2 regions of the Propionivibrio pelophilus DSM 12018 genome follow, and region 1 is predicted to be linked to the other one. Evidence: predicted binding sites of a transcription regulator. Region 1 holds the regulator's gene; the other holds the start of a gene.
What was found. The regulator HrcA, encoded in region 1, represses chaperone genes, less so after heat shock. The targets are predictions, from matches to a motif close to TNTTAGCACTCNNNGNCNNNGAGTGCTAANA.

Region 1 (15,915 bases):
GCCGCCCGCGCCGCCGAAGCCGCCAAAACCGCCGCCCATGCCGGCCTGCGGATCGACGCCGGCGTGACCGTACTGGTCGTACGCGGCGCGCTTCTGCCCGTCGGAAAGGATTTCGTAGGCTTCCTTGGCTTCCTTGAAGTGTTCCTCAGCCTTGGGGTTGTCCGGATTGCGGTCCGGGTGGTACTTCATGGCCAGCTTGCGGTAGGCCTTCTTTATTTCATCGTCGGATGCGTCACGGTTGACGCCGAGAACGTCATAAAAATCGCGTTTAGCCATGGGGTGGAATGCCGGGTGAGGTAAAGCAAATGGGCGAGGGCGCGATTATACGCTCCTCGCCCGCGACGACTGGCAAGGCTTACTTCTTGTCCTTGACTTCAGTGTACTCGGCATCCACGACGTCGCTGTCGTCCTTCTTGGCGCCACCGGCCGCTCCGGCTTCAGCACCGCCGGCTTCAGCACCGCCGGCGTCACCCGCCGCACCCGCTTCGGCCTGCTGCTTGGCATACATCTTCTCGCCGAGCTTCTGGGCGGCCGTACCGAGGGCTTCGCTCTTCTGCTTGATCTCGTCGATGTCGTTGCCGCGGATCGAATCCTCGGCTTCCTTGATCGCCGCTTCGATCTTGCCTTTTTCCTCGTCCGAGAGTTCCTTGCCGTACTCGTTCAGCGACTTCTTGACCATGTGGATCATGGTGTCGCACTGGTTGCGGGCATCGGCCAGTTCGTGCGCCTTCTTGTCGTCCTCGGCATGGGCCTCGGCGTCCTGCACCATCTGCTGGATTTCCTCCTCGGAGAGACCGGAGTTGGCCTTGATGGTGATCTTGTTTTCCTTTCCGGTGGCCTTGTCTTTGGCAGAAACGTGCAGGATGCCGTTGGCGTCGATGTCGAAGGTGACTTCGATCTGCGGCATGCCGCGCGGGGCCGGCGGAATGTCGGACAGGTTGAACTGGCCAAGGCTCTTGTTGCCGGTGGCCATTTCACGCTCGCCTTGCAGCACGTGGATGGTCACGGCCGACTGGTTGTCCTCGGCGGTCGAGAAGACCTGCGAGGCTTTGGTCGGGATCGTGGTGTTCTTCTTGATCAGCTTGGTCATCACGCTGCCCAGCGTTTCGATGCCGAGCGACAGCGGGGTGACGTCGAGCAGCAGCACGTCCTTGACTTCACCCTGCAGCACGCCGCCCTGGATCGCCGCGCCGACAGCCACGGCTTCATCGGGGTTGACGTCCTTGCGTGGATCCTGTCCGAAGAACTCCTTGACCTTTTCCTGCACCTTGGGCATCCGGCTCTGGCCGCCGACCAGGATGACATCGTCGATGTCGCCGATCTTGCAGCCGGCGTCCTTGAGCGCGGTGCGGCACGGCTCAATGGTGCGCTCGACCAGTTCGTCGACCAGCGACTCGAACTTGGCGCGGGTGATCTTCAGCGCCAGGTGCTTCGGGCCGGAGGCGTCGGCGGTGATGTACGGCAGGTTGATTTCGGTCTGCTGGCTCGAGGAGAGTTCGATCTTGGCCTTTTCCGCCGCGTCCTTCAGGCGCTGCAGGGCCAGCACGTCCTTCTTCAGGTCGACGCCGGATTCCTTCTTGAACTCTTCGATGATGTAGTCGATCAGGCGCTGGTCGAAGTCTTCGCCGCCGAGAAAGGTATCGCCGTTGGTCGACAGCACTTCGAACTGGTGCTCGCCATCGATTTCGGCGATTTCGATGATCGAAATGTCGAAGGTGCCACCGCCGAGGTCATACACGGCGATTTTCTTGTCGCCCTGTTTCTTGTCCATGCCGAAGGCGAGGGCAGCGGCGGTCGGCTCGTTGATGATGCGCTTGACTTCCAGGCCGGCGATGCGGCCGGCGTCCTTGGTGGCCTGACGCTGGCTGTCGTTGAAGTAGGCAGGGACGGTGATGACGGCTTCGGTGACTTCCTCGCCGAGATAGTCTTCGGCGGTCTTCTTCATCTTGCGCAGGACTTCGGCGGAAACCTGCGGCGGGGCGATCTTGTTGCCGCGCGCCTCGACCCAGGCGTCACCGTTGTCGGCCTTGAGGATCTTGAAGGGCATCAGCGAGATGTCCTTCTGCACTTCCTTCTCTTCAAAGCGGCGGCCGATCAGGCGCTTGACGGCGAATAGCGTGTTCTGTGGGTTGGTGACTGCCTGGCGCTTGGCCGGGGCGCCGCAGAGGATTTCGCCGTCGTTGGTGTAGGCGACGATCGACGGGGTGGTACGTGCGCCTTCCGAGTTTTCGATGACCTTCGGCTTGCCGCCTTCCATGATGGCGACGCAGGAGTTGGTTGTGCCGAGGTCGATGCCGATGATTTTGCCCATTTCAGTTCCTTTCAGTTGAGGAATCGGGGGTGAGATGTGACGAGCTTCGTTCGCCCACCACCGAATTCCCCGCTATTAATCGGTAGTTGTCGTCTATTTGGGGGTATGGGGAGGGTTTTCAAGCCTTCGGTTTGGCCACGATCACCAGCGCGGGGCGCAGGACCCGGTCGGCGATGAGGTAGCCTTTTTGCAGCACGGTGACGACCGTGTTGGCCTCCTGTTCGGACTCGATCATGCTGATCGCCTGATGGAAGTTCGGGTTGAACGGCTCGCCGGCAGGGTTGATCTCCTTCAATGCCGATTTCTCGAACGCGGCCACCAGTTGCTTGAGGGTCAGTTCGGTACCGGACCTCAGGCTCTCGATGCTCGGGTTTTCGGCCGCCAGCCCGGCTTCCAGGCTGTCCTTGACCGCGATCAGTTCGCCGGCGAAACGCTCGATGGCAAACTTCGATGCCTTGGCGATGTCGTCCTGCGCGCGGCGGCGGACGTTCTCGGTTTCGGCCTTGGCGCGCAGCCAGGCGTCGTGATGTTCGGCGACCTTCAGTTCTGCCTGGCGAAGCATTTCTTCGAGGCTCGGCGTGCTATCGACCGCCGGGGTTTCTGCGTTTTCAGCCGGACTGTTCGCGGCTGGTTGAGGGTTCGTATCTTTTTCAAGCTCTTGCATGGTTGGCTATCTCCCGAAAAACTTCGCCTAGCTTGGGGCGGTGTTCGGGTTTTCAAGTGCTTTTTTAACTGTCGGTTTTTTTTGCGTGGGTTATCCTTTCGCGTCTCGGTTGTTTGAGTGGCCTTAACTATCGGTTGCGGCATGGAAAAGATCGGCAAGTACGAAACCATTCGTGTATTGGGCAAAGGTGCGACGGCGGTCGTCTACCTGGCGCGCGATCCGGACAGCGGACGCGAGGTCGCGGTCAAGCTGATCCGCTTTGGCGGCGATAACGCCGTGATGTCGCGGCGCTTGCGCAAGCTGTTCCAGATTGAAGGGGCGGTCGGACGACGTCTCGATCACCCGAACATCGTCAAGATCTACGACGCGGTCGTTGAAGACGATCAGGCCTACATCGTCATGGAGTATGTCGAAGGCAAGGTGCTGGACCAGTTTTGCGCGATCAACCGCCTGTTGCCGATGCACCGGGCCATCGGGATCATCTTCAAGTGCTGCCTGGCGCTCGACCATGCGTTCCGCCAGGGGGTGGTGCATCGTGACATCAAGCCGGCGAACATCCTGATCGACGCCGAGGACAACCCGAAGATCACCGATTTCGGCCTCGCGCTGAACCTGCACAAGGACATGAACCGTGATTCGACGTTCATCATGGGCGTCGGCTCGCCGGCCTACATGTCGCCGGAGCAGGTCAAAAACTATCCGCTCAACCAGAAGACGGACCTTTACTCGCTCGGCGTCGTGCTTTTTCAGCTGCTCACCGGACGGTTGCCTTTCCGGGCGGCGAATCACGGTGCGTTGATCTACAAGATCGTCAACATGGACACGCCGTCGGTGTGCGATCTCAATCCGAATCTCCCCGCCGGTCTCGATCCGATCCTGAAGAAGGCGCTGGAAAAGGATCTGTACAACCGTTACCGCAACGGCGCCGAGTTCGCCAAGGATCTGTCGACGGTGCGTTACCAGATCTATGACGAGAACGACACGCAGCAGGATGACCGGCATTTCGAGATGTTGCGGCAGATGGAATTTTTCAAGGACTTCGAAGAAATCGAACTGTGGGAAGTCTTGCGGATCAGCGTCTGGCGCGAGGTGGCCGAGAAAGTCGCACTGATCCGTGAGGGGGACAGCAACCGCATCTTCGGATTCATCGTGACAGGGTTCGTGGAAGTTTCCATCGAGGGCAAGTCCCTCTGCCGGCTCGGCGCCGGGGAAGTGGTTGGCGAAATGGCCTACCTGCATCCAAGCGATAACAAGCGCGCGGCTTCGGTGGTGACGCTGGAGCCGACCCTGTTCCTGGAGATCAACAGCGCGGCGCTCGACCTTGCTTCGGAGGAGCTTCTCGAGCGCTTTCGCAGTACGCTCCTGGCCACGGTGCTCGAACGTCTGCGTGTTGCCGACAAGGCCTTGGCCAAAGCCGGACTTCCGGCCGTGCAGGGGCGCGGCCTGGCGTGCGATCTGGAGCTTGCTCCGCCGTAAGCCTGTCCGGCCTCGTGTCGTGCAGGGGCCTGCCGTGATTCGGGGGCAATGTTCGGCACAGCAACGGAATTGGTTTACCATCGCGCGTTTTCGCTCGCCTGTCCGGTTTTCGTGGAAACCCTCGCTCCCGTTTCGCCCGCCGAAATACTTCACTCCGTTTTTGGTTATTCCGCCTTTCGTGGTGCGCAGGCGGAGATCGTTGCGCATCTGACCGGCGGCGGCGACGCGCTGGTGCTGATGCCGACCGGCGGCGGCAAGAGCCTGTGCTACCAGATTCCGGCCATCGCCAGGCATCGCGCCGGGCACGGTGTGGCGGTGGTAGTCAGCCCGCTGATCGCCCTGATGCACGACCAGGTCGGCGCGCTGGAAGAAGCCGGCGTGCATGCCGCCTTCCTCAATTCGAGCCTGACCTTCGATGAGGTGCAGCGCATCGAGCGTGAAATGATGAGCGGCCGTCTGGTCATGCTGTACGTGGCGCCGGAACGGCTGACGACGCCGCGCATGCTGGCGCAACTCGATTCGCTGCAGGAGCGCGGGCTGCTCAGCCTGTTCGCCATCGACGAGGCGCATTGCGTCAGTCAATGGGGGCACGATTTCCGCGAGGACTATCTGGCGCTCAATGTCCTGCACGAGCGTTACCCCGGCGTGCCGCGCATCGCCCTGACGGCGACGGCCGACGCCTTGACGCGCATCGACATCATCGAACGCCTGAGTCTGGACGAAGCCCGGGTCTTCGTCAGCAGCTTCGACCGGCCGAACATCCGCTACATGGTCGTGGAAAAGAGCGACGCGCGCCGGCAACTGCTGCGTTTCCTTCGCGAGGAGCATGCGGGTGATGCCGGCATCGTCTATTGCCTGTCGCGGAAAAAGGTCGAGGAGACGGCGGCCTGGCTGGCCGCCGAGGGAATTCCGGCGTTGCCTTACCACGCCGGGATGGCGGCGGAGTCGCGGCGTGAAAATCAGGATCGCTTCCTGCGCGAGGAGGGGATCGTGATGGTCGCGACGATCGCTTTCGGCATGGGCATCGACAAGCCCGATGTGCGCTTCGTCGCACATCTCGACCTGCCGAAGAACATCGAAAGCTATTACCAGGAAACCGGCCGGGCCGGACGCGACGGTCTGCCGGCGGACGCCTGGATGGCCTACGGGCTGGCCGACGTGGTCAATCAGCGCCGGATGATCGACGAGAGCCCGGCCGAGGAGGCGTTCAAGCGCAGCCAGCGCGGCAAGCTCGACGCCTTGCTGGCCTTGGCCGAGGCGCACGATTGCCGGCGGGTGCGGCTGCTCGGCTACTTTGGCGAGGAAAGCGCGCCGTGCGTCGCCGAGCAGAATGTCTGCGACAACTGCCTGCATCCGCCGGAGACCTGGGACGCCACCGAAGCGGCGCGCAAGGCGCTGTCCTGCGTTTATCGCTTCCATCAGGGCGGCGGACAGCGTTTCGGCGTTGTTCATCTGATCGATGTGCTGCGCGGCAAGCGGACCGACAAGGTGGCGCAATACGGGCACGACCGCTTGAGTACCTTCGGCGTTGGCGCGGATCTGGCCGAAGCGCAATGGCGTGCCGTCCTGCGCCAGTTGATCGCGCTCGGGCATTTGCGCGTCGAGGGCGAGTTCAGCACGCTGGAACTGACCGAGAGTGCGCGGCCGGTTTTGCGCGGCGAAGTCTCCCTGCGCCTGCGCCATGCGGCCAAGCCGCCCGCCAAGGCGGGACGTGGCGCATCACTCACCCGGCGCAAGGCGAATACGCTCTCGATGGACGACGAGGAGCTGGCGCGCTTCGAGGCGCTCAAGGCCTGGAGGGCTGGAATCGCCCGCGAGCACAATTTGCCCGCCTACGTCGTCTTCCACGACGCGACCCTGGCTGAAATGGCTCGGGAAATGCCCGATTCGCTCGATTCGCTGGCTGAAATCGGTGGCGTTGGCGCGAAAAAGCTGGAAGCCTACGGGCGCGAGATCCTGAGGGTGCTGAACAACTGATTTATACCGTCAGATCCACTTGCTGGATACTGCCGACCCCGCCACTTTCCTTCAGGTAGATGCCGGTCGTCTGAACCTGTCCCATCAGAGCGTTGCCGGCATCCTTGATTGCGAAAGGTGTGGCGACGCGAGCCAGGCTGATGGCGCCCACATCCGTTTGCTGGAGTGAGCGCAGTGCGTCATTTCCTTCGCCGTCCCGGGTCCATACCGACAATTGCTCGTAGGCCGCGTCGTTTTCGTCGATCCAGCCGTTTTGATCGGTGTCGAGGGCTGCCAGTTCGGCGAAGCCGTCGCCGGTTTTCGCGCCGAACAGCTCTGATCCATCGTTGATCACGCTGTCGCCGTTGCGATCGAAGGCGAGGAAGCCGCTGCCGCCGGTGACGAAGTTGATCTGCTCGTCGGTGTTGCCGTCGGCGTTGAGGTCGAAGGCGAAACGGCGGTCGGTCAGTTGCGCGGCGGTTCCCGAAAAGTTGATCACCAGGGGGTCGCGGGTCTGACGGGCATCGCCGAGGCGGAGGCTGATGTCGGTCTGCGCGAGATAGCTGCGGGCCATCTGGAGCGAAAGGTTGAAGCTGATTTCACGTCCGTCGCCGGTCTTGACCGTTCCACTCGCGGCGAAGGAGGTCTGTTCTGTCTCCGTATAGGAGGCGTGATAGTCGTATTCGAGGCCGAATCCCGCTCGTTCGGCCGCTGGTGATGCCTGTGCGTTGGAGGGGGAAGCGGGGGGCGACGCATTCGAGTGCAGATCGCCCGCGTCGAACAGTCTGATATCCGTGCCGGTGAGCTTTGACACAAGCAGGCGGATCAGATTCAGTGCCGGGTCGTTCTCGGCGGCATCGAGTGAGTCTTCGATACACGAACTTTCACTCGCCTGGGCGGCCCGGGCTGCATCCGAGATCATCACCTTTTCCGCTGCGTTTTCCAGCGCTGCCAGCGTATTCCCCCGGCCCTCGAAATTCGGCCGCTGGTTGCCCACCCAGAAGCGCAGCGATTCCGAGGTTTCCTGGTGAATTTGCAGGCTGTGGCTGGATTCCAGTTGCAGCGATGAGCTGGTGACAATCATGATGACTCCCCGCGAGCGCGGTTAAACCGTGTAAAGGCTTAACGGATCGCGTGGGGTATTTCTTGAGTCCAGGGTTCAGCGGCTCAATACCAGCCTTGGAGGTTTTTCAGGGCGATATCCTTGAGCGCGGCAATCCAGTCGTCGCGTTCGTTCAGGCACGGGATGTAGCAGTACTCCTTGCCGCCAGCCGTCAGGAAGGTCGATTTCCCCTCCATGGCGATTTCCTCCAGCGTCTCCAGGCAGTCGGCTGGGAAGCCGGGGCAGAGGACGTCGACACGTTGGACGCCCTTGCGGCCGAGATCCTCAAGCACGGCCGAAGTGTACGGCTGCAACCATTGCGCCGGACCGAAGCGAGACTGGAAGCAGACGGTGGCGCGGCTCTCGTCGAGGTTCAGCGCTTCGGCCAGCAGGCGGCCGGTGGTCAGACATTCGTCCCGATATGGGTCGCCCTGCTTGACCGATTTGACCGGGATGCCGTGGAAGCTCATGAGCAGCCGGTACGAGTCGCCCGGGTGTCCGTTCGTCATCCAGTAGTGCCGGACGCTTGTGGCGAGGGCTTCGATGTAGCCGGGATCGGCGGGAAAACTGCGCACCGTGCGCAGTTCCGGCTGGTTTCGCATCGTTCGGGCCCAGGCGAAGGCGCTGTCGAAGGCCGTGGCGGTGGTGCTCGCGGAGTATTGCGGATACAGCGGCAGCAGCAGGATGCGCGAGAATCCCTCGGCGGTCAGTCGCTCAAGCGTCTTCGGAATCGACGGCTGGCCATAGCGCATGGCGTAATCAACGTGAACGGTACAACCCGATTGGCCGAGGAAGCCGCGTAGCAATCTGGTTTGCCTTTCCGTATGGGTTTTCAGCGGCGAGCCTTCGGCGGTCCAGATGGCAGCGTACTTTTCCGCGGATTTTTTCGGCCGGGTAGCCAGGATGATCCCGTTGAGGATCGGCCACCACAGGATGCGGGGAAGCTCGACGACCCGCGGGTCGGAGAGGAATTCCCGCAAATAGCGGCGGACAGCCGGGGCCGTCGGTTCGTCCGGCGTCCCGAGGTTGATCAGCAGGACGGCGGTCTTGTCCGTTCCGGAAGCGGGTTGCATCACGATTTTGCCTGGTAGGTCAGTGCCGAGGACAGCAGCCGGGCGGTGATGTCGACGATCGGGATGACCCGCTCGTAGGCCATCCGGGTCGGACCGATGACGCCGACCGAGCCGACGATTTGTCCATCGACTTCGTAGGGGGCGGCGATCACGCTGCATTCGTCGAGCGGTGCCAGGCCCGATTCGTTACCGATGTAGATCTGGATGCCGTCGGCGCGTTGCGAAACGTCGAGGAGTTGCATGAGTGCCGTACGTTGCTCGAACAGGTCGAACAACTCGCGCAGGCGCTTCATGTTCGACGACAGCTCTTCGACTTCCAGCAGGTTGCGCTCGCCGGAAATCACGTAGTGATCGTCGGAGGCGCGCATCGCCTCGTCACCGGCGGTCAGTGCGGCCGCCATCAGGTTCTGCAGGTCGCCGCGAAGCCTGAGAACGTCTTCCTTCACCCGGGTGCGGATTTGATCGAAATCGTGACCGGCGAAGTATTGGTTCAGGTGGTTGGTGGCGATCGCCAGTTCCGATGCCGAATAGGGACGCTCGGTGAACAGGATGCGGTTCTGCACGTCGCCGTCGTCGGTGACCAGGATCAGCAGGATGCGCATCTCCGACAGGCTTACGAACTCCATTTGCCGGATGCGTTGCGACTTGCGCCGAGGCGTGAGGACGATGCCGGCAAAATGGGTAAGCCCGGAAAGCAGGCGCGAGGCACTGCTGATCAGTTCCTTCGGTTGTGAGGGATGCAGCTTGTCCTCGATGGCATGAATCTTGTCGCTTTCCAGCGGTTGCACGGTAAGCAGGCTATCCACGAAAAAGCGATACCCGCGTGGTGTCGGTACGCGGCCTGCCGAAGTGTGCGGGCTGGCGATATAGCCGAGATCTTCCAGGTCGGCCATCACGTTGCGCACCGTCGCTGCCGAGAGGTCGAGCCCGGAGTATTTCGACAGCGCGCGCGAGCCGACCGGCTGGCCTTCCGCGATATAGCGTTCGATCAGCGTCTTGAGCAGGGTTTTGGAGCGGTCATCGAGCATGGGGTGGATTCTACAAAATTAACCGGTGACCTTTACAGTCCGGACTCATCTGATTCGTATTTTCTTCGGGATGGCGGCAAAAGATTTTGTGGTTTAATTCGATCCCATGAATGGCGCACCTTCTTCCCATCCTGACGACCGCAAGTTTTCGCCGAAAACGATTGCGCTGATCGGGAAATACCAGAGCCGTGAGATTGCGGAATCATTGTCGCTGCTGGCGAAAAGCCTGCATGAGCGCAGAATTGTGGTTCTGGTCGAAGAGGCGACGGCAAATATTTCCGAAGAGGAGCACACGGCTCGCCACTGGCAGCGCTGCGATTATGCGGCCATCGGGGAGCGGGCCGATCTGGCGATCGTGCTCGGCGGCGACGGGACGATGCTCAATGCGGCGCGGCATCTGGCGCAATATCGCGTCCCGCTGGTTGGCGTGAATCAGGGCCGCCTGGGGTTCATGACCGATATCGCACGTACCGACATGCTGACCTGCATCGACGACCTGCTGGCCGGGCGGTTTTCCCCCGAGAGCCGGATGCTGCTGTCGGGCGAGATCGTGCGCGACGGGCAAGTGATCGCCTCCAACCTGGCGCTCAACGAGGTGGTTGTCGACAAGGGAGCCATAGGCCGTCTGATCGATTTCGATCTGGTCGTGGATGGCGAGTTTCTGTACAACCTGCGTTCCGACGGCCTGATCGTTTCGACGCCGACCGGTTCGACCGCCTATTCGTTGTCGGCCAATGGCCCGATCCTGCATCCGCAGGTCACCGGTATCGTGCTGGTGCCCTTGTGTCCGCATTCCCTCACCAACCGGCCGGTACTGGTCGGTGATCGCAACGTGGTCGAGATCCGCATCGTGCGGGCCGACGATTCGCGGGTGCACTTCGACGGCCAAGTGACGTTCGATCTGAAGCCTGCCGATACGGTACGCATCCGGCGCTCGGAATTTTCCGTGCGTTTGCTCCATCCGCCCGGTTACAGTTATTTCGCCATGCTGCGCGAAAAGCTGCACTGGAGCCGGCAACCCATTCCGTACTGAATCATGCTGCTGCGCCTGACGATTCGCGATTTCGTTCTGGTCGACCGGCTGGAACTCGATTTCGCTGCCGGATTCGGGACTCTCACCGGCGAGACGGGGGCGGGCAAGTCGATTCTCGTCGATGCGCTGGCCTTCGTTCTTGGCGAGCGCGCCGACAGCGGGCTGATCCGCGCCGGGTGCGAGCGCGCCGAGGTGTGTGCCGAATTCGCTCTGGACGATGCCTCTTCCGCCGAAGCATGGCTTCGCGAGAATGATCTGGAGGTCGGCGATGGTCTGTTGTTGCGTCGGGTGCTCGACGCCAACGGCCGCTCCCGCGCCTATCTCAACGGTTCGCCGGTAACGCTCCTGCAGGTGCGCGAAGTGGCCGAGCGGCTGGTCGATATTCATGGTCAGCATGCCCATCAATCGCTCTTGCGGCCCGAGGAACAACGGCAATTGCTGGATTCCCACGCACAACTGGGCGAACTGGTCGGGCAGGTAGCCGACTCCTGGCGCGCTTGGCGCTCAGTGCGGGAGATGCTGGAGACCGCCTCACAGGGCGCCGATGCACTGCTGCGCGAGCGTGAGCAACTCGAATGGCAGGTTCGCGAACTGGAGTCGCTCGGTTTCTCCGCGGAGGAATGGACTAGCCTGAACGTCGAGCACAAGCGGCTGGCGCATGCGGCAAGCCTGGTCGACGGGGCGCGTTATTCGCTGGCGCTCTTGTCGGAAGACGAAGCAGCTTGCGAAACATTGCTGGATGGGGCGTTGAGCCGAATGGATGCGCTGGCGGGGTTCGACCCGGCGCTGGCTGAAATCACCGAATTGCTGAGTTCGGCGCGAACCGAGCTGGGAGAGGCCGTGTCGGCGCTCCACCGATACGCCGATCGCCTTGACCTCGATCCCGACCGCCTTGGCGAGATCGAGCGGCGTATCGAGGCAGTGCTGTCGTGCGCGCGGAAATATCGTACCGATCCGGAAGAATTGCCAGCGCAGTTGCAACGTTGGCAACAGCGTCTTTCAGCCCTGGGGGAGCAAGTCGACATCGCAGCGCTGGAGGCGCGCGTTATCGCATCGCGGAAACATTACGAATCGCTGGCGAAAAAATTGTCGGCAGCACGGGCCAAGGCGGCTCGACAACTCGGGGCGGACGTCAGCAGCGTCATGCAGCAACTGGCGCTGGGCGGTGGGCGTTTCGACGTCGCGCTGGTACCGCTTCCGGAAGGTGCTGCCTACGGGCTGGAGCAGGTCGAATTCCGCATCGCGGGCCTGGCTGGGAGCGAATCCCGTCCACTTGCGAAGGTTGCCTCGGGCGGCGAGTTGTCCCGTATCAGCCTGGCCATCCAGGTGGTGACCAGTCAGGCGGCAAAAGTTCCGACGCTTGTGTTCGACGAAGTGGACGTCGGCATCGGCGGCGGCGTGGCCGAGGTCGTCGGTCGCCTGTTGCGCGAGTTGGGGGCGGAACGGCAGGTCTTGTGCGTGACGCACCTGGCGCAGGTCGCGGCGCGGGCGAACTGGCAGTGGCAGGTTTCCAAGAAGAACCTTGATGGTGAGGTGCGCAGCCGGGTCGTCGATCTTGACGACGACGGTCGGGTCGAGGAGGTGGCACGCATGCTCGGCGGCGTGGAAATCACCTCGATCACGCGCCAGCATGCTCGGGAGATGCTCGGCTTCTCCTGAATTTCCTCCGGCGTTCGTTGGTCGAGTCGCGCGGTGCGTCGCCTTCCGTTTCTACTCGCCGGTGCCGGTGCCGATGCTGATCGCCGGGCCGGCAGGCTGCTTTTCGCGGTGCGGGCAGTCCGGGCGGATGCATTCCGCATATAGATACATGGCGTGAGCGACAATCTTGAACCCGCGCTCCTTGGCGATGCGTTTCTGCCGCCGCTCGATTTCCTCGTCGTGAAACTCTTCGACATGGCCGCAGTGGGTGCAGACCAGGTGGTCGTGGTGTTGCATCGCCTTGCGTTCGAATACCGCCTTGCCTGACTCGAAATGATGCCGTTCGAGCAAACCTGCCTGTTCGAACTGGGTCAGGGCCCGGTAGACCGTGGCCAGGCCGATATCCATGTTTTCACTGAGCAGCAGGCGATAGACATCGTCCGCCGTCAGGTGCTTTCCTTCCTCCCGGTCGAAAAGCTCGAGGATTTTCATGCGCGGAAAAGTGGCCTTGAGTCCGATGCTCTTTAGTTCGGTAGATTTGTTCATGACGTGTTTGGCGAAGTAAGTAAGCGTGCTTTCGGTTATGATATGTCGCTTCATATGACTCGGGTTCGGGGCCGTAAGTTTAATGCCATTCGTACATTATTTTCCCGGATTGACCTCACGCGCAGGAATTTCACGCTTTCTGGGCGTCGCGCTTCTGTCGTTGGCGCTCGGCGGGTGTTCATGGGTGCCGCGGCCGATCAATGAGTACAAGATCGATGTCCAGCAGGGTAACGTGCTGACTCAGGACATGGTGTCGCAACTCAAGCCGGGGCTGACCAAGGACCAGGTCCGCTTTCTGCTCGGTACTCCTGTTTTGATGGACATGTTCCACGCCAATCGCTGGGACTACGTGTATCGTCTGAAGAAAGGCAGCACGGGGGAGGTCGAGATGCGGAAGTTCTCGACGTTCTTCGATGCGAGCGACCGTCTGGTTCGCGTCGGCGGCGACGTGGCAGCTCTGGAGTCGGCCGATCTTTCGGCTCAGCCGACGAACAAGATGCGTGAACTCGATCTGGGCTCGGTGCCGGAAGGTACAGTGGCGCCTCCGGTCGAGGAAAAAGGGTTTTTCGGAAGAATGTTGGAGAGCGTGGGGTTCTGAATGGAAAAGATGAAAATTGCAGTGGTGGGTGCGACCGGGCGCATGGGGCGCATGATCATTGAAACCGTCCTTAAGGACGATGCGGCGCAGCTGGTAGCCGCCATCGATCTGGCGGGTAATCCGCTGATCGGAAAGCCGGCCGGGGAGTTGGTCGGTATGCCGTGCGATGTTCCGGTGACCTGCGATACCGAAGCTGGGATCGCCAAGGCCGATTGTCTGATCGATTTCACCCGTCCTGAAGGAACGCTCGAACACCTGGCGATCTGCCGTCGCCTCAAGGTGGCGATGGTCATCGGGACTACCGGACTCGACGACGAGGGCAAGCAGACCGTTGTTGATGCCGCGAAGGAGATCCCGGTTGTTTTTGCGCCGAACATGAGCGTTGGCGTGAACGTGGTCTTCAAGTTGCTCGACATGGCGTCCCGCATTCTTTCCGAGGGCTACGACATCGAGATCGTCGAAGCCCATCACAAGCTCAAGGTAGATGCCCCGTCGGGCACGGCGTTGCGCATGGGGGAGGTGATTGCCGACGCGCTGGGTCGCGACCTCAAGAAGTGCGCCATTTACGGCCGCGAAGGCGTGACCGGGGTGCGCGATCCGTCGACGATCGGGTTCGCCACAGTGCGTGGCGGCGATATCGTCGGTGACCATACTGTCATGTATTGCGGGACCGGCGAACGTGTCGAGATCAGCCACAAGGCCGGCAGCCGCATGCCGTATGCTCTGGGAAGCTTGCGTGCGGCACGGTTCCTGTCCGGCAAGAGCAGTGGCTTGTTCGACATGCAGGACGTTCTCGGATTGCGTTGAGTTTTGTGGTGATCTCTTCGTAGGTAGGTTGCGATTGCCGGTATCCGGCTTTTCAGATATAATTTCAGCCTATTCAATACATTAAGCGGGAGAGCTGGCGCTCTCCCGCTTTTGCATATCTAAGCTACGGAACAGGAGTTCTTCGTGTCATTGCTACCCTCTCTTCCGCCCGCTGTTCTCGTGCTTGCCGATGGAACCGTTTTTCGCGGTTACGCCATCGGTGCGGCTGGCATTGCCAGTGGCGAGGTCGTATTCAATACGGCGATTACGGGCTATCAGGAAATTCTGACCGATCCCTCGTATTGCCGTCAGATCGTTACGCTGACCTATCCGCATATCGGCAACGTCGGCTGCAATGCCGAGGACTTCGAGTCGCGTGCCAATTTCGCCGCAGGGCTGGTGATCCGCGATCTGCCGTTGCGTGCGGAAAACTGGCGGTTGCAGGATACGCTTCCCGACTACCTCAAGAAGCACGGTGTGGTGGCCATCGCCGGGATCGATACGCGGAAATTGACGCGCATCCTGCGTGAAAAGGGTGCACAGGCGGGCTGCATCATGGCGGTCGATGTTGACGAGGCGAAAGCGCTGGAAGAGGCAAAGGCCTTCCCGGGACTGGCTGGAATGGATCTGGCCAGGGTCGTGTCGGCTGAAGCGCCGTATGAATGGTCCGAAGGCGAATGGTCGCTGAAAGGCTATGTTCCTGCCACCGAAGCGAAATTCCACGTGGTTGCCTTCGACTACGGTGTCAAGCGCAATATCCTGCGGATGCTCGCCTCGCGCGGGTGCAAGGTGACGGTCGTGCCGGCGCAGACCTCCGCGGCAGAAGTGCTCAAATACAACCCCGACGGCGTGTTCCTGTCCAACGGACCGGGCGATCCCGAGCCGTGCGACTACGCGATCGAGGCCATTCGCGAACTGCTGGCCAAGGGCGTTCCGACCTACGGTATCTGTCTGGGCCATCAGTTGCTGGCGCTTGCGTCCGGCGCGCGCACGGTCAAGATGAAGTTCGGACACCACGGTGCCAACCATCCGGTCAAGGATCTCGATACGCAGCAGGTAATGATCACCAGCCAGAACCACGGGTTCGCGGTCGATGCCGAAACGCTGCCGGCCAATCTCCGGCCGACGCACGTGTCGCTGTTCGACGGCTCGCTGCAGGGCGTGGCGCGCACCGACGTGCCGGCTTTCTCGTTCCAGGGGCACCCCGAGGCGAGCCCCGGACCGCACGATGTCGCCTATCTCTTTGACCGGTTCATTTCGTTGATGCAAGCCAGGAAGGCCGAGGGAAAGTAACTCATGCCGAAGCGTACAGACATTAAGAGCATCCTGATCATTGGCGCGGGCCCGATCATCATCGGCCAAGCCTGCGAGTTCGACTATTCGGGGGCGCAGGCCTGCAAGGCGCTGCGTGAAGAAGGTTTCAAGGTCATTCTGGTCAATTCCAATCCGGCGACGATCATGACCGACCCGGAAATGGCCGATGTGACCTATATCGAGCCGATCAACTGGAAAGTCGTCGAAAAGATCATCGAGAAGGAGCGCCCCGATGCGCTTCTGCCGACCATGGGTGGGCAGACGGCGCTTAACTGCGCGCTCGACCTCGCGCATCATGGCGTGCTGGAAAAATATGGCGTCGAGATGATCGGCGCCAGCAAGGAAGCAATCGACAAGGCCGAGGATCGC
Region 2 (15,915 bases), on a different contig from region 1:
TCGTGGCACTGTTCCTTGCGGCGACCTATCCCTTCACCAAGCGCTTCCTCGCCGTGCCGCAGGCGTATCTCGGCGTCGCCTTCGGCTTCGGCATTCCGATGGCCTACGCCGCCCATCTCGACATGATTCCGCTGACCGCCTGGGTGCTGCTGCTGGCCAACGTCATCTGGGCGGTCGCCTACGACACGGAGTATGCGATGGTCGACCGCGCCGACGACCTGAAGATCGGCATCAAGACCTCGGCGATCACCTTCGGGCGTTTCGACGTGGTGGCTGTGATGCTTTGTTATGCGCTGACCCTGGCGCTGATCGCCTGGGTCGGCTACCAGATGCGCGCGAGTTGGGCGTTCTACGCCGGACTGGGCGTGGCCGCAGTGCTGGCGATTTACCACTACACGCTGATCCGCGACCGCGAACCGGCGAAATGCTTCAAGGCGTTCCTGCACAACAACTGGCTCGGCGCGGCCATCTTCGCCGGCATCGTCATCGACTTTCTCGTCGTGCGCTGAAACAAGAACGCCCGCCGGGGTGGCGGGCGTCGGCCGGGGAAGCTCACCGGCGCGTTGGTTTCTTGCTCTTCTTACTCTTCCAGCAGGCTGCGCAGCATCCACGCTGTCTTTTCGTGAATGTCGAGACGCTGGGTGATCAGGTCGGTGGTCGGCTGATCGTTCGCTTCGGCGACCAGCGGCAGCAGGTCGCGCGCCGTGCGGGCGGTGGCTTCCTGCGCGGCGACGAGCAGGGCGACCATTTCCAGTGCCTTCGGCTTGCCCTTGACCGCCGGGATGGTGGTCAGCTTCTCGTACTCCTGGTAGCTGCCCGGGGCGACGACGCCGAGGGAGCGGATGCGTTCGGCGATGGTGTCCAGCGCGTTCCACTGCTCGGTGTATTGATCCATGAACATCGTGTGCAGCGTGTTGAACATCGGCCCGGTAACGTTCCAGTGGAAGTTGTGCGTCATCAGGTACAGCGTGAAGCTGTCGGCCAGGAGCTTGGACAAGCCCTTGGCGATCGCGATGCGATCCTTCTCCGAAATGCCGATGTCGATCTTGCTGATGTCGATTTTCTTGCTTTTCATTGCATGGCTCCTTATTGAAAAAGGTTCTTGATTAAGCTGATGTACCCATTTTAAGGAGTGGCGAGGAATAGTCCAATGAAAAGAGGCTATGCCGCCCATAAACCCCTTCAATCGACGAGGGCATTCCCGCTTGTGTGAACTATTGCCGCCGACATGCGGAGACCATCGCCTATAATCGCTAACTTATTGTTTTTTCCGCCGGCTTTCATGAAATACAACGACCTCCGCGACTTTATCGGCCAACTCGAACGCATCGGCGAACTGAAACGAATCCGCGTCGAAGTCGATCCCCGCTTCGAAATGACGGAGATCTGCGACCGCGTGCTGCGGGCGGGCGGTCCGGCAATTCTGTTTGAGAATCCGAAAGGGCATTCCACCCCGGTTCTGGCCAACCTGTTCGGCACGCCACGTCGGGTTGCGCTTGGCATGGGCGAGGAGTCGGTCGAGGCGTTGCGCGAGGTCGGCAAGTTGCTCGCTTTTCTCAAGGAACCCGAGCCGCCGAAGGGCCTGAAGGACGCCTGGGACAAGCTGCCGGTGTTCAAGCAGGTGCTCAACATGTCGCCGAAGGTCGTCTCGTCGGCGCCGTGCCAGGAGATCGTCTGGGAAGGCAACGATGTCGATCTGTCGCGGCTGCCGATCCAGCACTGCTGGCCGGGCGACGTGGCACCGCTGATTACCTGGGGCCTGACGGTCACGCGCGGGCCGGCCAAGGCCCGCCAGAATCTCGGCATCTACCGGCAACAGGTGATCGGCCGCAACAAGGTGATCATGCGCTGGTTGGCGCATCGCGGCGGTGCGCTCGATTTCCGCGATCACTGCCTGGCGAATCCCGGCCAGCCCTTCCCGGTCTCGGTGGTGCTCGGCTGCGACCCGGCGACGATCCTCGGCGCGGTGACGCCGGTGCCGGACAACGTCTCGGAATACCAGTTCGCCGGCCTGCTGCGCGGTGCCAAGACCGAGTTGGTGAAATGCCTGGGCAACGACCTGCAGGTGCCGGCCTCCAGCGAGATCGTCCTCGAAGGCTTCATCGATCCGACCGAAACCGCGCTCGAAGGCCCGTACGGCGACCACACCGGCTACTACAACGAGCAGTCGACCTTCCCGGTGTTCACCATCGAGCGCATCACGATGCGCAAGAACCCGATCTACCACAGCACCTACACCGGCAAGCCGCCCGACGAGCCGGCGATGCTGGCGGTGGCACTGAACGAGGTATTCGTGCCGCTGCTGCAGAAGCAGTATCCGGAAGTCGTGGACTTCTACCTTCCACCGGAAGGCTGTTCCTACCGCCTGGCGACGGTGAGCATCCGCAAGCAGTACCCGGGTCATGCCAAGCGCGTGATGTTCGGCATCTGGAGCTTCCTGCGCCAGTTCATGTACACCAAGTTCATCATCGTGGTGGACGAGGACGTGAATATCCGCGAGTGGAAGGAAGTGATCTGGGCGATGACGACGCGGGTCGATGCCGCGCGCGACACGCTGATCGCCGAGAACACGCCGATCGACTACCTCGATTTCGCCTCGCCGGTCGCCGGCCTCGGCAGCAAGATGGGCATCGACGCGACCAACAAGTGGCCGGGCGAGACGACCCGCGAGTGGGGTACGCCGATCGTGATGAACGAAGACGTAAAAAAGCGTGTCGATGCGATGTGGCAGGACCTCGGGTTGTAGTTCTTCCACTTGCGTCATTGTCATGTCGAGGGAAACGTCAGATGAGATACCCCTGCAGGCCTGACCGGGAAACCGGGCGATGAATTTGCCGCCGACCCGCGTTTCCTTGAGCCGTTTGCTCTCGCCGGGGAGTGTGGCCCTGCTTTACGCGGCGCTGGCGATGATCTGGATTCTGGCGTCCGGTTCGCTGCTGACGATGAGTGTCGACGATCCGCTGCTGCAGGGGCGGATCGAACTGATCAAGGGCCTGCTGTTCGTGGTGGTGACCAGCGCCCTCCTGTATTCGATTCTTCGTTCGTGGCAGCGGCACGATGCGCTGCCGGGCGATGTCGTGACGTCGCCCGTCGTCCGTCGTGCGGGCGTGTTTCTCATTGCGGCGATCTTGCTCGGGACGGTGCCGCTGGCCGGTGTCCTGGTGATGCGTATCCATTCCCCGCAGGTCGAGCGTGAAGCACTGTCGGATCTCGAGGCAATCGCCGATCTGAAGGTTGCCCAGATTCGCCACTGGCTCGACGAGCAGGCCGGCAGTAATGGTCGTGCCAAGGCGCCAACAGGGGAAATTCAGGAGCCTCCGGGGGGCCTGCTGGGGCCCGAGAGAGAAGCGCTGGAGAACCTGACGCGTTGGCCGACCGCCAGTGCTTCGGGCGAGGTTCTCCTGTTGCGTTACGAGGGCGACCGTGCCGTGTTCCTCAAGCCGCCACGCTTCGACGACCGCGATGCCGACGCGAGCCTGTTCGCCCGCGATTCGGCGAAGCGGAGCCCCGAAGGATGGAGCGTGCGCGGGAGCGATGCGCGGGGCGAGGTGATCCTCATGGTGTTGCGGCCGATTGCCGGGAGCGGCTGGTACCTTGCCGCGAAGATCGACCGGGGCGAGGTCGTGGCCCCGCTGCGTGACCTGGCGTCCTGGGTGGGAGTAATCACCTTCCTGGGCATTGCCGTCGTCGGCGCCGTCATGCTCGCCTTCTGGCGTCAGCATGCGCACGCTCAGCGGCTGGAACTGTTCGCGCATTCGAATCGCCTGATGCAGCAGTTCTACGACTTGCCGTTCATCGGTATTTCGATGACCTTGCCCGAGAGTAAACGCTGGATTCGCTGCAACGACCGGTTCTGCGAGATTCTCGGCTATCCGCGCGAGGAGCTGCTGGCGCTGTCATGGATGGATCTGACGCACCCCGAGGACATGGCGCTCAGCGAGATCGAGAATGAGCGCGTCCTGCGCGGCGAGTCGGACGGTTTCGCCATGGACAAGCGCTTCGTGCGCAAGGACGGCGCGGTGGTTCATACCCGCGTCGAAGTGCGTTGCGTGCGCCGGGGCGACGGCTCGCCGGATTACCTGCTGGCGATGCTGGAAGATATTACCGAGCGCAAGGTGGCCGAGAAGCGGATCGAGCGACTGACCCGGACCTATGCAGCGTTGAGCGAATGCAACCAGTCGATCGTGCGCTGCCGCGACGAGGATGAACTGCTGCCGCGGGTGTGCCGGATTGCGGTGGAACTCGGTGGGATGAAAACTGCGTGGATTGGCATGCTCGACCCCGAGTCAAGGCTGATTCGTCCGGTTGCCCGCTATGGCGAGAGTTCCGAATTGCTTGACGGGGTGCAGGTGTCTTCCGATGTGGCGAGCCTCTACGGTAGTGGCGCAACCGGCACGGCCATCCGCGAGAACCGCCCGGTCTGGATCGGCGATTTCCAGCATGATCCGATGACGGCGCCGTGGCACGACCTGGGCCGCAAGGCCGGCTGGGTGGAATCCTGCGCGTTGCCGCTCGAGCGCGAGGGCGAGGTGGTCGGCGCGTTCATGCTGTATTCCGGGGACGTCGCGGCGTTCGATGACGACCAGCGCAAGCTGCTCGTGGAAATGGCCACCGACATCGGTTTTGCGATGACCACCTTCGCCCGTGAGCGGGCGCGCCAGCGCGCGGAGGCGAGCCTCGACCGCCTGACGCACATGTACGCCGCGCTCAGCGAATGCAACCAGGCGATCGTCCGCTGCTCGAGTGAGGACGAGCTGTTTCCACAGGTCTGCCGGTTTGCCGTGCAGCACGGCGGCATGAAAATGGCTTGGGTCGGCCGCTTTGATCCACAGACGCTGTGTGTCGAACCGGTCGCCAGTTTCGGCGAAGGCACGGATTTTCTGGAGGGCTTGCGGATCTCCATGGATTTGCAGCAGAGCCCGCTGGCGCACGGTGTGACCGCTTCTGCGGTGCGGGAGCGCAAACCGTTCTGGATCCAGGATTATTCAAACGATTATCGTACGGCGCCGTGGCACGAGCATGCCGTTCGCGCAGGGTGGGGCGGCGTTGCGGCCTTGCCGCTGACGCGCGGCGACGTGGTGTACGGTGCGCTCACGCTCTATGCCGGCGATGTCGACGCGTTCGATGAAGATCTCCTCAAGCTGATGGCGGAAATGGCCCTCGACATCAGCTTCGCCCTCGATCTGTTCGCCCGCGCCGCAGAGCGGCGGTACATGGAGGAACAATTGCGGCTGAGTGCCCAGGTCTTCGAGCAGGGGGGCGAAGGCATCATGATCACCGATGCGCATGGCAAGGTGGTGCGGGTTAACCGTGCCTTTGAAGTGATTACCGGCTACCGCCAGGACGAGGTGACCGGACGGAATCCGCGTTTCCTGTCCTCCGGGCGGCACGACCGCGAGTTCTACCGGACGATGTGGAACGTCATCAACAGCGATGGCTTCTGGCAGGGGGAGGTCTGGAACCGGCGCAAGGACGGCGACATCTATCCGGAATACCTGTCGGTCAGCCGGGTCGTCGACGCCGCCGGCCAGGTGACCCATTTCATCGGCACCTTCAACGACATCTCCGAGAGCAAGGCCAGCCAGGAACACATCCAGCGGCTGGCGCACTACGATTCGCTGACCGGCTTGCCCAACCGGGCACTGCTGGCGGACCGGGTCGCATTGGCTCTGAGCGGCATGGAACGCAACGGCGAACAACTGGCGTTGATCTTCCTCGATCTCGACCGCTTCAAGAACGTCAACGATTCGCTTGGCCACCGTGTTGGCGACGAGTTGCTGATCCAGGTAGCAGGGCGCCTGAAGGACCTGCTGCGCGAGGAGGATACCGTCTCCCGGCTCGGCGGCGACGAGTTCATTCTCGTGCTCCCCGGCGCGGATGCCGACGGTGCTGCCCACGTGGCGGGCAAGGTGCTCAAGACGCTCTCGGCACCGTACCGCATCGAACAGTACGAACTGGCGATCACCCCGTCGATGGGCATCGCCATGTATCCCGCCGACGGCGTGACCTACGAGACGTTGTCGCAGTGCGCCGACACGGCGATGTATCGCGCCAAACAAAGCGGCCGCCAGACCTTCCGCTTCTTCACGCGGGAGATGCAGGAACGCTCCGATCGTCTCTTGCGGCTGGAAAACGCCTTGCGCCGTTCGCTGGAATTCGATCAGTTGCACCTCCACTTCCAGCCGCAGATTTGCCTGCTCAGCGGCCGTGTGATCGGCGTGGAAGCACTCCTGCGCTGGCGGCATCCTGAACTCGGCGATGTCGCGCCAGCCGATTTCATTCCTGTCGCCGAGGACTGCGGGATGATCCTGCCGATCGGCGAATGGGTACTGCGTTCCGCCGCCCGCCAGTTGCGCGCGTGGCTTGACCGGGGCCTGCCGCCGATGGTGATGGCGGTCAATCTCTCGGCCGTCCAGTTCCGCCAGCCCAACCTGTCGCAGATCGTCGCGCAGATCGTTGCTGAAAGCGGTTTGTCGCCCGATCTGCTCGAGCTCGAACTGACCGAAGGTGTGGCGATGGAGAACCCGCTGGAGGCGATCGCGGTCATGGGCGACCTGCACGCGCGCGGGTTGCGCATGTCGATCGACGATTTCGGGACCGGCTACTCGTCGCTGAATTACCTCAAGCGCTTCAAGGTCTACAAGCTGAAGATCGACCAGTCCTTCGTGCGCGACATTTCGCGCGACCCCGAAGACGAGGCGATCGTCGGCGCGATCATCGGCCTGGCGCGGAGTCTCGGCCTGCAGACGATTGCCGAAGGGGTGGAGACGGCCGAGCAGTCCGCCTTCCTGAAAGCCAAGGGGTGCGACGAAGCGCAAGGCTACCTGTACAGCCGGCCGATGCCGGCGGAGGCCTTCGAACGATTCGTGCGGACGACGGAAGAGGCTCGTTGAAACGCTACCGGTTTCTGTCCTGCAGGTGCTGGCGCGTGGCGATGTACAGGCCGGCGGCGATCAGGATGGCGATGCCGGTCAGCGACCAGTGGTCCGGGAAGTTGCCGAACACGAGGTAGCCGGCCAGGGTGATCCATACCAGTTGCGTGTAGCTGAACGGCGCCAGGCGCGACGCCGGTGCCAGTTCGTAGGCCCGGATCAGGATCAGGTGGCCGACCCCGCCGATCATCCCGGCGACGGCCAGCATGGCGAGGTGAGCAAGATCCTGTGGTGGCACCCAGGCCAGCGGGAGCGTGAACACCAGGGTGAGCATGCCGACGATGCCGGGATAGAAGATCAGCGCGTACGGGTTCTCGCGGCCGGCAAAATGGCGCGTCAGCACCTGGTACGAGGCGAACAGCGTGGCGGTGCCGAGCGGCAGCAGGGACGCCCAGCTGAAGACGCCACTGCCGGGGCGGATGATGATCAGCACGCCGACGAAGCCGGCGAGGATCGCCAGCCAGCGCGACAACTCCACCTTCTCCTTGAGGAACATGACGGCGAGCAGCGTGACGACCAATGGCGAGACGAACTGGATGGCCGTCGCCTCGGCCAGGGGCATGTGCTTGATCGCGGTGACGAAGAGCAGCGATGCGCCGACCAGGAGCAACCCGCGCAGAATCTGGAGCAGCGGGCGCTGCGTGCGGGCGAACGCCAGTCCGTGGCGCGGAGCCACGGCCGCCACGACCAGCAAGGTGTGAAACAGGTAGCGCGCCAGCAACACGTTGGTGACCGGATAGAAGCGGGTCAGGTATTTCGAAAGTGTGTCCATCACGGTGAACAGGATCACCGCGATCGAAATCAGCACCATCCCGCGCAGGGCGCTCGGCGAGGAAGGCGGCGTGGCGGTCATGGCTTCGGGGTGTCCTGTTCCCCGGCCAGCCATTCGAGCAGGGCGTCCATCGCCGGCTTGCCGAAGCGCGCCCGCGGGCCGTTGATCATGAAGACGACGATCCAGCGCTTGCCGGCGTTGTCCAGCACGTAGCCGGCGAGGGCGCGGACGTTGTCGAGGTAGCCGGTTTTCAGGTGCGCGCGGCCGTTCGCCGCGCCGTTGAGCAGCCGCTTCTTCAGCGTTCCATCGACGCCGGCCAGCGGCAGCGAGGCGACCAGCTCGGGCATCACCGGACTCTGCCAGGCGGCCTGCAGCAGGCGGGCGAGATTCTCCGCCGAGATGCGCTCCTTGCGCGACAGCCCCGAGCCGTTGTCGAGGACCAGTTCCGGCATCTCCAGGTCCTTCCCGCGCAGCCAGTCACGAACGCGCCGGGTGGCACCTTCCGGCGTGGCCGGCCGTGCCGGATCGAGGCTCAGGAAGACCTGGCGGGCCATCACGTTGTTGCTGTACTTGTTGATTTCGCGCACGATGTCGGCAAGCGGTGGCGATTCGTGCGTGGCCAGTCGTTGCGCGCCCGGCGGTGTCGGTCCGGCGCGTACCTGCCCGCCGAGGGTGCCGCCCATTTCGCGCCACAAGGTGCGGAAGAGGCGTTCCACCTGCAGATCGGCGGGCCACGGCGAAAGATTCAGCGCCTTCTCGCCACAGGCAGCGGCATAGTCGCCGCGCAGCACGATCGTTTCCCCGGTGATCTCGAGTTTCAACCTTTCCCGCCAGTCGCCGCAGGCGCCGGCGGCGAGTTGCAGGCGGTTGTCGAGCCGGCGTTCCGTGCCGGGTGTTTCGCTGATGACCTCCACCGCGCCGCGTTCGGCGCGTAACAGGAAGCGCAGGCTCTTGAGATTGACCAGCAAGGCATCCGGGCCGACGTTGTACGGGCGCAGCGGCTCGTTGTCGAATTCGGCCGGGTCGTGTGGCGGCAGGGCGAACGCCGTCCGGTCGAGAACCAGGTCGCCGCGGATGTCGCTGACGCCGCGGGCGCGGAGCTGGCGCAGGAACAGCCAGAATTGTTCGAGTGCGAGGCGCGGGTCGCCACTGCCGCGCAGATAGAGATTGCCGTTGATCCGGCCGTCCCGCGGTGGCGAATCGGCCAGCGCCTCGGTGGTCCAGCTATGCGCCGGGCCGAGAATCTCGAAGGCAGCGTACGTGGTGAGTAACTTCATCGCCGACGCCGGGTTCATCGGCTGGTTGCCGTTGAGGCTCAGAAGCGATTCGCTGGCGTCGACCGCGCGCACGATGATGGCGGTGTCCGCGAGTGGAATCTCGGCCGTCTTGAGCGCATGCACGACCGGGGCGGGGAGGTCGGCGGCGAGAAGGTGGGATGCCGCCAGCAGCGCGGCGAAAAACGCCATCCAGGGCGGGCTTGCCCGGCGGGAGGCGGCACTCCAGTGATTCGTCATGGCTGTCAGAACAGGCCGGAAACGACCAGTCGCGCGCGTTCCCGGAGCTTGTTCAGCCCGCGCAGTGCTTCCTGCGTGGCGCCGTGGATCTCTCCGTGTTCAAGGAAGCGGTCGAGTGTTTCCGCAAGCGGGTGCTGACTTTCGGTCCAGAGGTCGCGAAAGGCGAGTTCGGTGATGCGTTCGCAGGCGAGTTTACCGGCCCGCAGACGGACGAAGACGACCGTTTGTCCATCCCGCCGGATGACCACGGCGGTTTCGTTTTGAGCATTGTTGACGACCATGGCCGGCATCCTACCAGTTTTGTTCCGCTTCGCCGGTCTCTTTTGGGCATATGCCAGTATGTGTGGTAGTCTTGCGGTCTCGTAATCACCACTGCCTGTCAGGAGCCTTAACATGGCGAGACCGATGAAGTGCCGACGCGTCGAATGTGACGTGCCCGTACGCTATTTCAAGCCGCAGGGCGTACCGATGTGTGCGCTCGAGGAAGTCGAACTGGCCATCGACGAAGTCGAGGCGATGCGCCTGACCGACATCGAGGATCTGTATCAGGCCGATGCCGCCGAACGCATGGGCGTGTCGCGCCAGACGCTGGGCAACATCATCGCCCGCGCGCACAAGAAGGTCGCGATGGCGCTCCTGCAGGGCAAGGCGTTGCGCATCTGCGGTGAGGTTCCCGCGGAAAGAATGGTGACAGCCGATACGCGCGAGGCGCTGACGGCGGCCGAGTAATCACTGAAGTTGAATAGCTGGAAATAGACAGAAGGACGAATCATGAAAATCTGCGTACCCGTCAGGGTTCCCAACGGTCTCGAATCGTGCATCGAGCCCCATTTGCCGAACGCCGAACATCTTCTCTTCTTCGATACGGAAACACGCGCGATCGAACATCTCGCTTTGCGCGAGTATCAGGCGGCTGGCGAAGAACCGCCGCGCTTCGATGCAGTCCTGTGCGGCAGTGTCGATGCTGCGACGAAAGAGGCGCTGGTCGAAAAGGGCATTCTGGCCTTCGGCACCGAGGCGCTGACCGCCGGCGAGGCGATCGCCGAGTTCGAGGAAGCCAATCCTGTCGGTCAGCAAGGCGGCTGCGGTGGAGGTGGCTGCTGCGGTGGCCACGGTCATGACGAAGAGCAAGCCCACGCCCATGAAGGCGGCGGCTGTTGCGGCGGTGGTGAGAAGAAGGAAGGCGGCTGTGGCGGCGGCGGTGGTTGCGGCGGCCACGGTCATGGTCATGACCATGAACACGCTAATGGTGAGGGCGGACATGGCGGCGGTTGTGGCTGCGGCGGCCAGGATCGCCACCAGGACGCGATTGCCAAAAAGATGAAGGCCGACGCGCTGCGCATTGCCGTCAGCAGCCAGAATCGCCGGACGGTGACCGACCATGCCGGTCGCTGCCGCAAGTTCTGGGTCTACGAGATTCGCCAGAACAAGGTCGATAACAAAACGCTGCGCGAATTGTCAATGGAGCAAACCCTGCACTCGGCGCAACTGGGCGACGAGCATCCGCTCGACGACGTACATGTGCTGATCACCGCCGGGATGAGTCCGTATCTCTTCCAGCGTCTCCAGCGTGGCGGCATCAAGCCCTTCGTGACCGATGAGGCCGATCCCGACAAGGCGGTGCAGATGTTGCTCGACAAGGTCGCCGCCGTCAGCTGATCGCGTTCATTCGGGTGTAAGATTTTTCCCTTTGCGGAGGGAAAAGCATGTTCGATGATCTGAAAGGCAAGCGGGTCCTCGTGACCGGGGCTTCGCAGGGCATCGGCCTGGCGGCGGCGCTGGCGTTTGCCCGCCAGGGCGCACGGGTGGGAATCACCTCGCGTTCGCTCGACGACAACGCGTTGCGCGCCATCTCGCATCTCAATGCCATCGGCGCCGACGTCGAGCACTTTCCCGGCGATCTGAGCCAGACGCAGGCGTGCGAGGATCTCGTCGACCGTTTCGTCGCCCGTTTCGGCGGCATCGACGTCCTCGTCAATAACGCCGGAGGGCTCGTCGGCCGCAAGCCGTTGCCCGAAATCGACGACGAGTTCTTCTCCCACGTCATCGACCTGAACGGCCGCTCGGCGCTGATGGTCACCAAGTACGCGTTGCCGTACCTGATTGCCTCGGCCAAGGGGAGCGGTGCCACAACCTCGGTCGTCCTCGTCGGCTCGATTGCCGGCTACACCGGCGGCGGCCCCGGCGCCTCGCTGTATGCGGCGTCGAAAGCCTGGCTGCATGCCGTGCAGAAGAACTGGGTCAGCGCCCACACGCGGGACGGTGTGCGCTTCAACGTGGTGGCGCCGGGAACCGTCGATACCGCGTTCCACGCCGACAAGAACGAAGCGGCCCGCGCCGGCATCAACGCGACCATTCCGATGGGGCGTTTCGCCACCTCGGAAGAAATGGCGCCGACCTTCCTGTTCCTCGCCTCGCACGCGTGCAGCGGCTACATCACCGGTCAGGTCATTAACGTCAATGGTGGGCAGTACATGCCCTGAACTTCAACGAGGGCTGGAAATGACGACGGGGACCGAAGTCCCCGCCGGCTTTTCTTTGGTGACAAGGCTCAAGCAGCCTCGGCATTGGCCTTAAGCGGCCATTGCGAAACGCTCATCGTTGGCGTTTATGGATTTGCGCGGATTACGTCCGTCGCCTCTCGGGTTGCCTGCTCACCTTCGTCCGCCCTGTCGAAACCAATACACCCCCACCCAAACCTACTCAAAATCACCGGCTGAATACGCTTGGGTGGAGGTGGCGGGAGTCGAACCCGCGTCCAGAACGCCTCCAGATTGCCGGAATTACAACCATGGGCCAAGTATGAGGGCAGAGGGTGGTTTTTTCAAGGCCGTGCGAGCGATAAAAAAATGCCTTCCCGGCTCTTGAAAAACGCCAGGGCCGTCCCTATTATTGGCACTCGTCTCATATGAGTGCTAATAATTCGACGCATCGGCGCTGCCGGTTGGCGAAAAAATTATTGGTGGGTTGTTAAAAAACTTGTGCTTTAACCAAGGAGAAAATGCATGAAAATCCGTCCTTTGCATGATCGCGTGATCGTCAAGCGCCTCGAAGAGGAACGCAAGACCGCTTCCGGCATCGTCATCCCCGACGCCGCCGCCGAGAAACCCGATCAGGGCCAGATCCTCGCTGTCGGCCCCGGCAAGCGCGACGAGAATGGCAAGCACGTGGCTCTGGACGTCAAGGTCGGCGACCGCATCCTGTTCGGCAAGTACGCCGGCCAGTCCGTCAAGGTGGACGGCGAGGAACTGCTGGTCATGCGCGAAGAAGACATCATGGGTGTTGTCGAGGCCTGAGCCTCCAGCGCTGGCAAGTCGTAACACGCTTCAATCCACAACAGAATTCTCAGGAGTAATTCAATGGCAGCTAAAGACGTTAAGTTTGGCGATTCCGCACGTACCCGCATGGTTGAAGGCGTCAACATCCTCGCCGACGCCGTCAAGGTCACCCTCGGCCCGAAAGGTCGCAATGTCGTTCTCGAGCGCTCCTTCGGCGCCCCGACAGTGACCAAGGACGGTGTTTCCGTCGCCAAGGAAATCGAACTCAAGGACAAGTTCGCCAACATGGGCGCGCAGATGGTCAAGGAAGTCGCTTCCAAGACCTCTGATATCGCCGGTGACGGTACCACCACCGCAACCGTTCTGGCCCAGTCCATCGTCCGCGAAGGCATGAAGTTCGTCGCCGCCGGCATGAACCCGATGGATCTCAAGCGCGGCATCGACAAGGCCGTCGCCGCCACCGTCGAAGCGCTGAAGGCCCTCTCCAAGCCCTGCTCGACCAACAAGGAAATCGCCCAGGTCGGCTCGATCTCTGCCAACTCCGACTCCTCGATCGGCGACATCATCGCCCAGGCTATGGAAAAGGTCGGCAAGGAAGGCGTCATCACGGTTGAAGACGGCAAGTCGCTGAACAACGAACTCGAAGTCGTCGAAGGCATGCAGTTCGACCGCGGCTACCTGTCGCCCTACTTCATCAACAACCCGGACAAGCAGATCGCCATCCTGGAAAACCCGTATGTCCTGCTCTTCGACAAGAAGATCTCGAACATCCGTGACCTGCTGCCGGTGCTCGAGCAAGTCGCCAAGGCTGGCCGTCCGCTGTTGATCATCGCTGAAGACGTCGAAGGCGAAGCGCTGGCGACCCTGGTGGTCAACAACATCCGCGGCATCCTCAAGACCTGCGCCGTCAAGGCCCCGGGCTTCGGCGATCGCCGCAAGGCCATGCTCGAAGACATCGCCATCCTGACCGGTGGCCAGGTCATCGCCGAAGAAGTTGGCCTGACCCTCGAAAAAGCCACGCTGGAAGAACTCGGCCAGGCCAAGCGCATCGAAATCGGCAAGGAAAACACCACGATCATCGACGGCGCCGGTGTTGCCACCAACATCGAAGCGCGCGTCAAGCAGATCCGCGCCCAGATCGAAGAGTCGACCTCCGACTACGACAAGGAAAAGCTGCAAGAGCGCGTCGCCAAACTGGCCGGCGGTGTTGCGCTGATCAAGGTTGGTGCTGCGACCGAAGTTGAAATGAAAGAGAAGAAGGCCCGTGTCGAAGACGCGCTGCACGCCACCCGTGCCGCTGTTGAGGAAGGGATTGTTCCTGGCGGTGGTGTCGCGCTGCTGCGTGCTCGCGCTCAGCTTGGCTCCCTCAAGGGCGACAACCACGACCAGGATGCCGGCGTCAAGATCGTCCTGCGCGCCATGGAGCAGCCGCTGCGTGAAATCGTCGCCAATGCTGGTGATGAGCCTTCCGTCGTCGTCAATGCCGTGGTTAATGGCAAGGGCAACTACGGCTTCAACGCCGCTTCGGGTGAATACGGTGACATGGTCGAAATGGGCGTTCTCGACCCGACCAAGGTGACCCGCACCGCGCTGCAGAACGCTGCATCGATCGCCAGCCTGATGCTGACCACCGACTGCATGGTCGCCGAACTCGCCGAAGACAAGCCGGCGGCCGGTGGTATGCCGGGCGGCATGGGCGGTATGGGCGGTATGGGCGGTATGGACATGATGTAATTCCTGCCGGACCATTTCGTTCCGACAACCCCGCGAGGAAGTCCCTTCGCGGGGTTTTTTGCATCTGTAGCAGCGAAAAAATACCGTTCAAAATTTTGACGAATTGGAAACGTCTCGCTATAATGCGCAGCTCTTCGGCCAGTTAGCTCAGTTGGTAGAGCAGCGGATTGAAAATCCGCGTGTCCGTGGTTCGATTCCGCGACTGGCCACCATAAGATTCAAGCACTTAGCCTCGGATACCCTCCGGGGCTTTTTGCTTTCTAGGGTTCGTGTCAGCACATACTCAGCAGCGAGGGTGACTGCTGGCACTGGTTCTGCCGAGAGGCATCGGTGAAAACTGGTGCTGATTTGCCGTTTGCGCCTCCGAAAGCATAACCACACAACGCCCGCGCAGGCCGCGCAGTACCCGCGCCAATACCAGTGCGGCACCCTTACCCCGATCAGCGCCTACGCCGCCCATAGTGCCGCCCCATTCGCCAAGACTGCATAGGCGACGTTCGATTAGTCCTCAATACACTTGCCTTGATGATGTTCAACGCGGCACACGCGACGATTTAGCAGTGTTGCTGTTCCCGCTGCGGTCAGTTGCGTGCTGTGACTTCCTGCCGTGACGAGCTTTATCTCGTCTTTCGGAAGTATTCCTTCTCTGTCTCCCGGACCAAATCCGCAGCCGGCACGCCAAGTGCTTGACCTATGCCAATCACGGTTGTGATGGTGGGCTGTCTGATGCCTCGCTCAAGTCGGGACACAAAGGTTCTGTCAACGCCTGACAAAAAGGCAAGCTCCTCTTGGGAGATGTTCTTTTCCGACCGATGGCGTCTCAGAACCTCCCCGAAGATCAACCCTATGTTCGCCGCCTTTTCCATGGGTTGATGTTGTTTTCAATGTGGCCTATAGTCCACGGCCTATAGGCACGTCTGATAATTGGAGCGTTGGAGGAATTAGCCGACTGCATCCGTGAATCAGCCGGTTTGGAACGACCAGCGAGGCAAGAACTGCAAACAATGGGTGGCGACAAAGGAAACTCTTACCGCAACTCAATGACCGGCAACGCCGGTTTGAACTACGCTGCGTGGCAACTATCGAGGCGGGGCTGGCACGTTATGCCGACGATCCGCAACGCTCGGGGATCGGATTTAATCGTTACCGATGCCGATGAGTCCCTTTTTTTCGGCGTTCAATCAAAGGCGCTAACCAAGCGCAGTGCTGTTCCGCTGGGCAAATCCATTGACACGCTGCGTTCGGAATGGTGGGTCATTACCGTGTACGCAAATTCTGACAGTCCGGTCTGTTTCATCCTGCGCCTACAAGAGGTGCAGCAACTTGCCTCGCAGGATGCGAACGGAGGTGCCTACTGGCTGAACCCTCCCGCATACGACCGAGACGAATTTCGAGACGCATGGCACCGAATGGACGCAGTGCCATAGCCATCACTGCCCCTTGCGTCTTGCTAGTTCAGCCTCCACCAACTCAAGCAAGTTGGGCGGCGGCGTGACATAAACAGGCTGTGGCTTCGGTGCGACGGTCAGCCCGTGCAACTCGCTCAACGCGATAAGCGCCTGCACCCGCGCCTTGTCGTCTTTATTGTGGGCGGGGTCGGACAGTTGATGCAGACAGAAGCTAATCCAGTTCTTCATGTGTTCCTGCTTCTGCTGCTCGGTCGGCTGGATGCATGCCCAGACGGT

Region 2: the regulator HrcA is predicted to act here: its motif matches at 12,109-12,139, upstream of groES (co-chaperone GroES).

The regions. Positions count from the first base shown of each region.
Region 1 is NZ_JCANUT010000007.1:43,539-59,453, reverse strand. It holds gene dnaJ (molecular chaperone DnaJ) at 1-276, opposite strand, end outside; gene dnaK (molecular chaperone DnaK) at 356-2,311, opposite strand; gene grpE (nucleotide exchange factor GrpE) at 2,430-2,975, opposite strand; gene BO74_RS05550 (protein kinase domain-containing protein) at 3,117-4,451, shown strand; gene recQ (DNA helicase RecQ) at 4,563-6,428, shown strand; gene BO74_RS05540 (SPM autocatalytic domain-containing protein) at 6,430-7,491, opposite strand; gene hemH (ferrochelatase) at 7,575-8,582, opposite strand; gene hrcA (heat-inducible transcriptional repressor HrcA) at 8,582-9,610, opposite strand; gene BO74_RS05525 (NAD kinase) at 9,717-10,643, shown strand; gene recN (DNA repair protein RecN) at 10,647-12,302, shown strand; gene fur (ferric iron uptake transcriptional regulator) at 12,354-12,827, opposite strand; gene BO74_RS05510 (outer membrane protein assembly factor BamE) at 12,910-13,425, shown strand; gene dapB (4-hydroxy-tetrahydrodipicolinate reductase) at 13,426-14,232, shown strand; gene carA (glutamine-hydrolyzing carbamoyl-phosphate synthase small subunit) at 14,377-15,525, shown strand; gene carB (carbamoyl-phosphate synthase large subunit) at 15,529-15,915, shown strand, end outside.
Region 2 is NZ_JCANUT010000005.1:75,143-91,057, forward strand. It holds gene ubiA (4-hydroxybenzoate octaprenyltransferase) at 1-509, shown strand, start outside; gene BO74_RS04350 (Dps family protein) at 581-1,075, opposite strand; gene ubiD (4-hydroxy-3-polyprenylbenzoate decarboxylase) at 1,283-2,746, shown strand; gene BO74_RS04360 (bifunctional diguanylate cyclase/phosphodiesterase) at 2,826-6,893, shown strand; gene BO74_RS04365 (DMT family transporter) at 6,898-7,785, opposite strand; gene dacB (D-alanyl-D-alanine carboxypeptidase/D-alanyl-D-alanine endopeptidase) at 7,782-9,170, opposite strand; gene BO74_RS04375 (hypothetical protein) at 9,224-9,499, opposite strand; gene BO74_RS04380 (DUF134 domain-containing protein) at 9,612-9,947, shown strand; gene BO74_RS04385 (NifB/NifX family molybdenum-iron cluster-binding protein) at 9,990-10,877, shown strand; gene BO74_RS04390 (SDR family NAD(P)-dependent oxidoreductase) at 10,925-11,701, shown strand; RNA gene ssrA (transfer-messenger RNA) at 11,722-12,060, opposite strand; gene groES (co-chaperone GroES) at 12,224-12,514, shown strand; gene groL (chaperonin GroEL) at 12,578-14,230, shown strand; tRNA gene BO74_RS04410 (tRNA-Phe) at 14,367-14,442, shown strand; gene BO74_RS04415 (helix-turn-helix domain-containing protein) at 14,848-15,096, opposite strand; gene BO74_RS04420 (hypothetical protein) at 15,235-15,657, shown strand; gene BO74_RS04425 (hypothetical protein) at 15,661-15,915, opposite strand, start outside.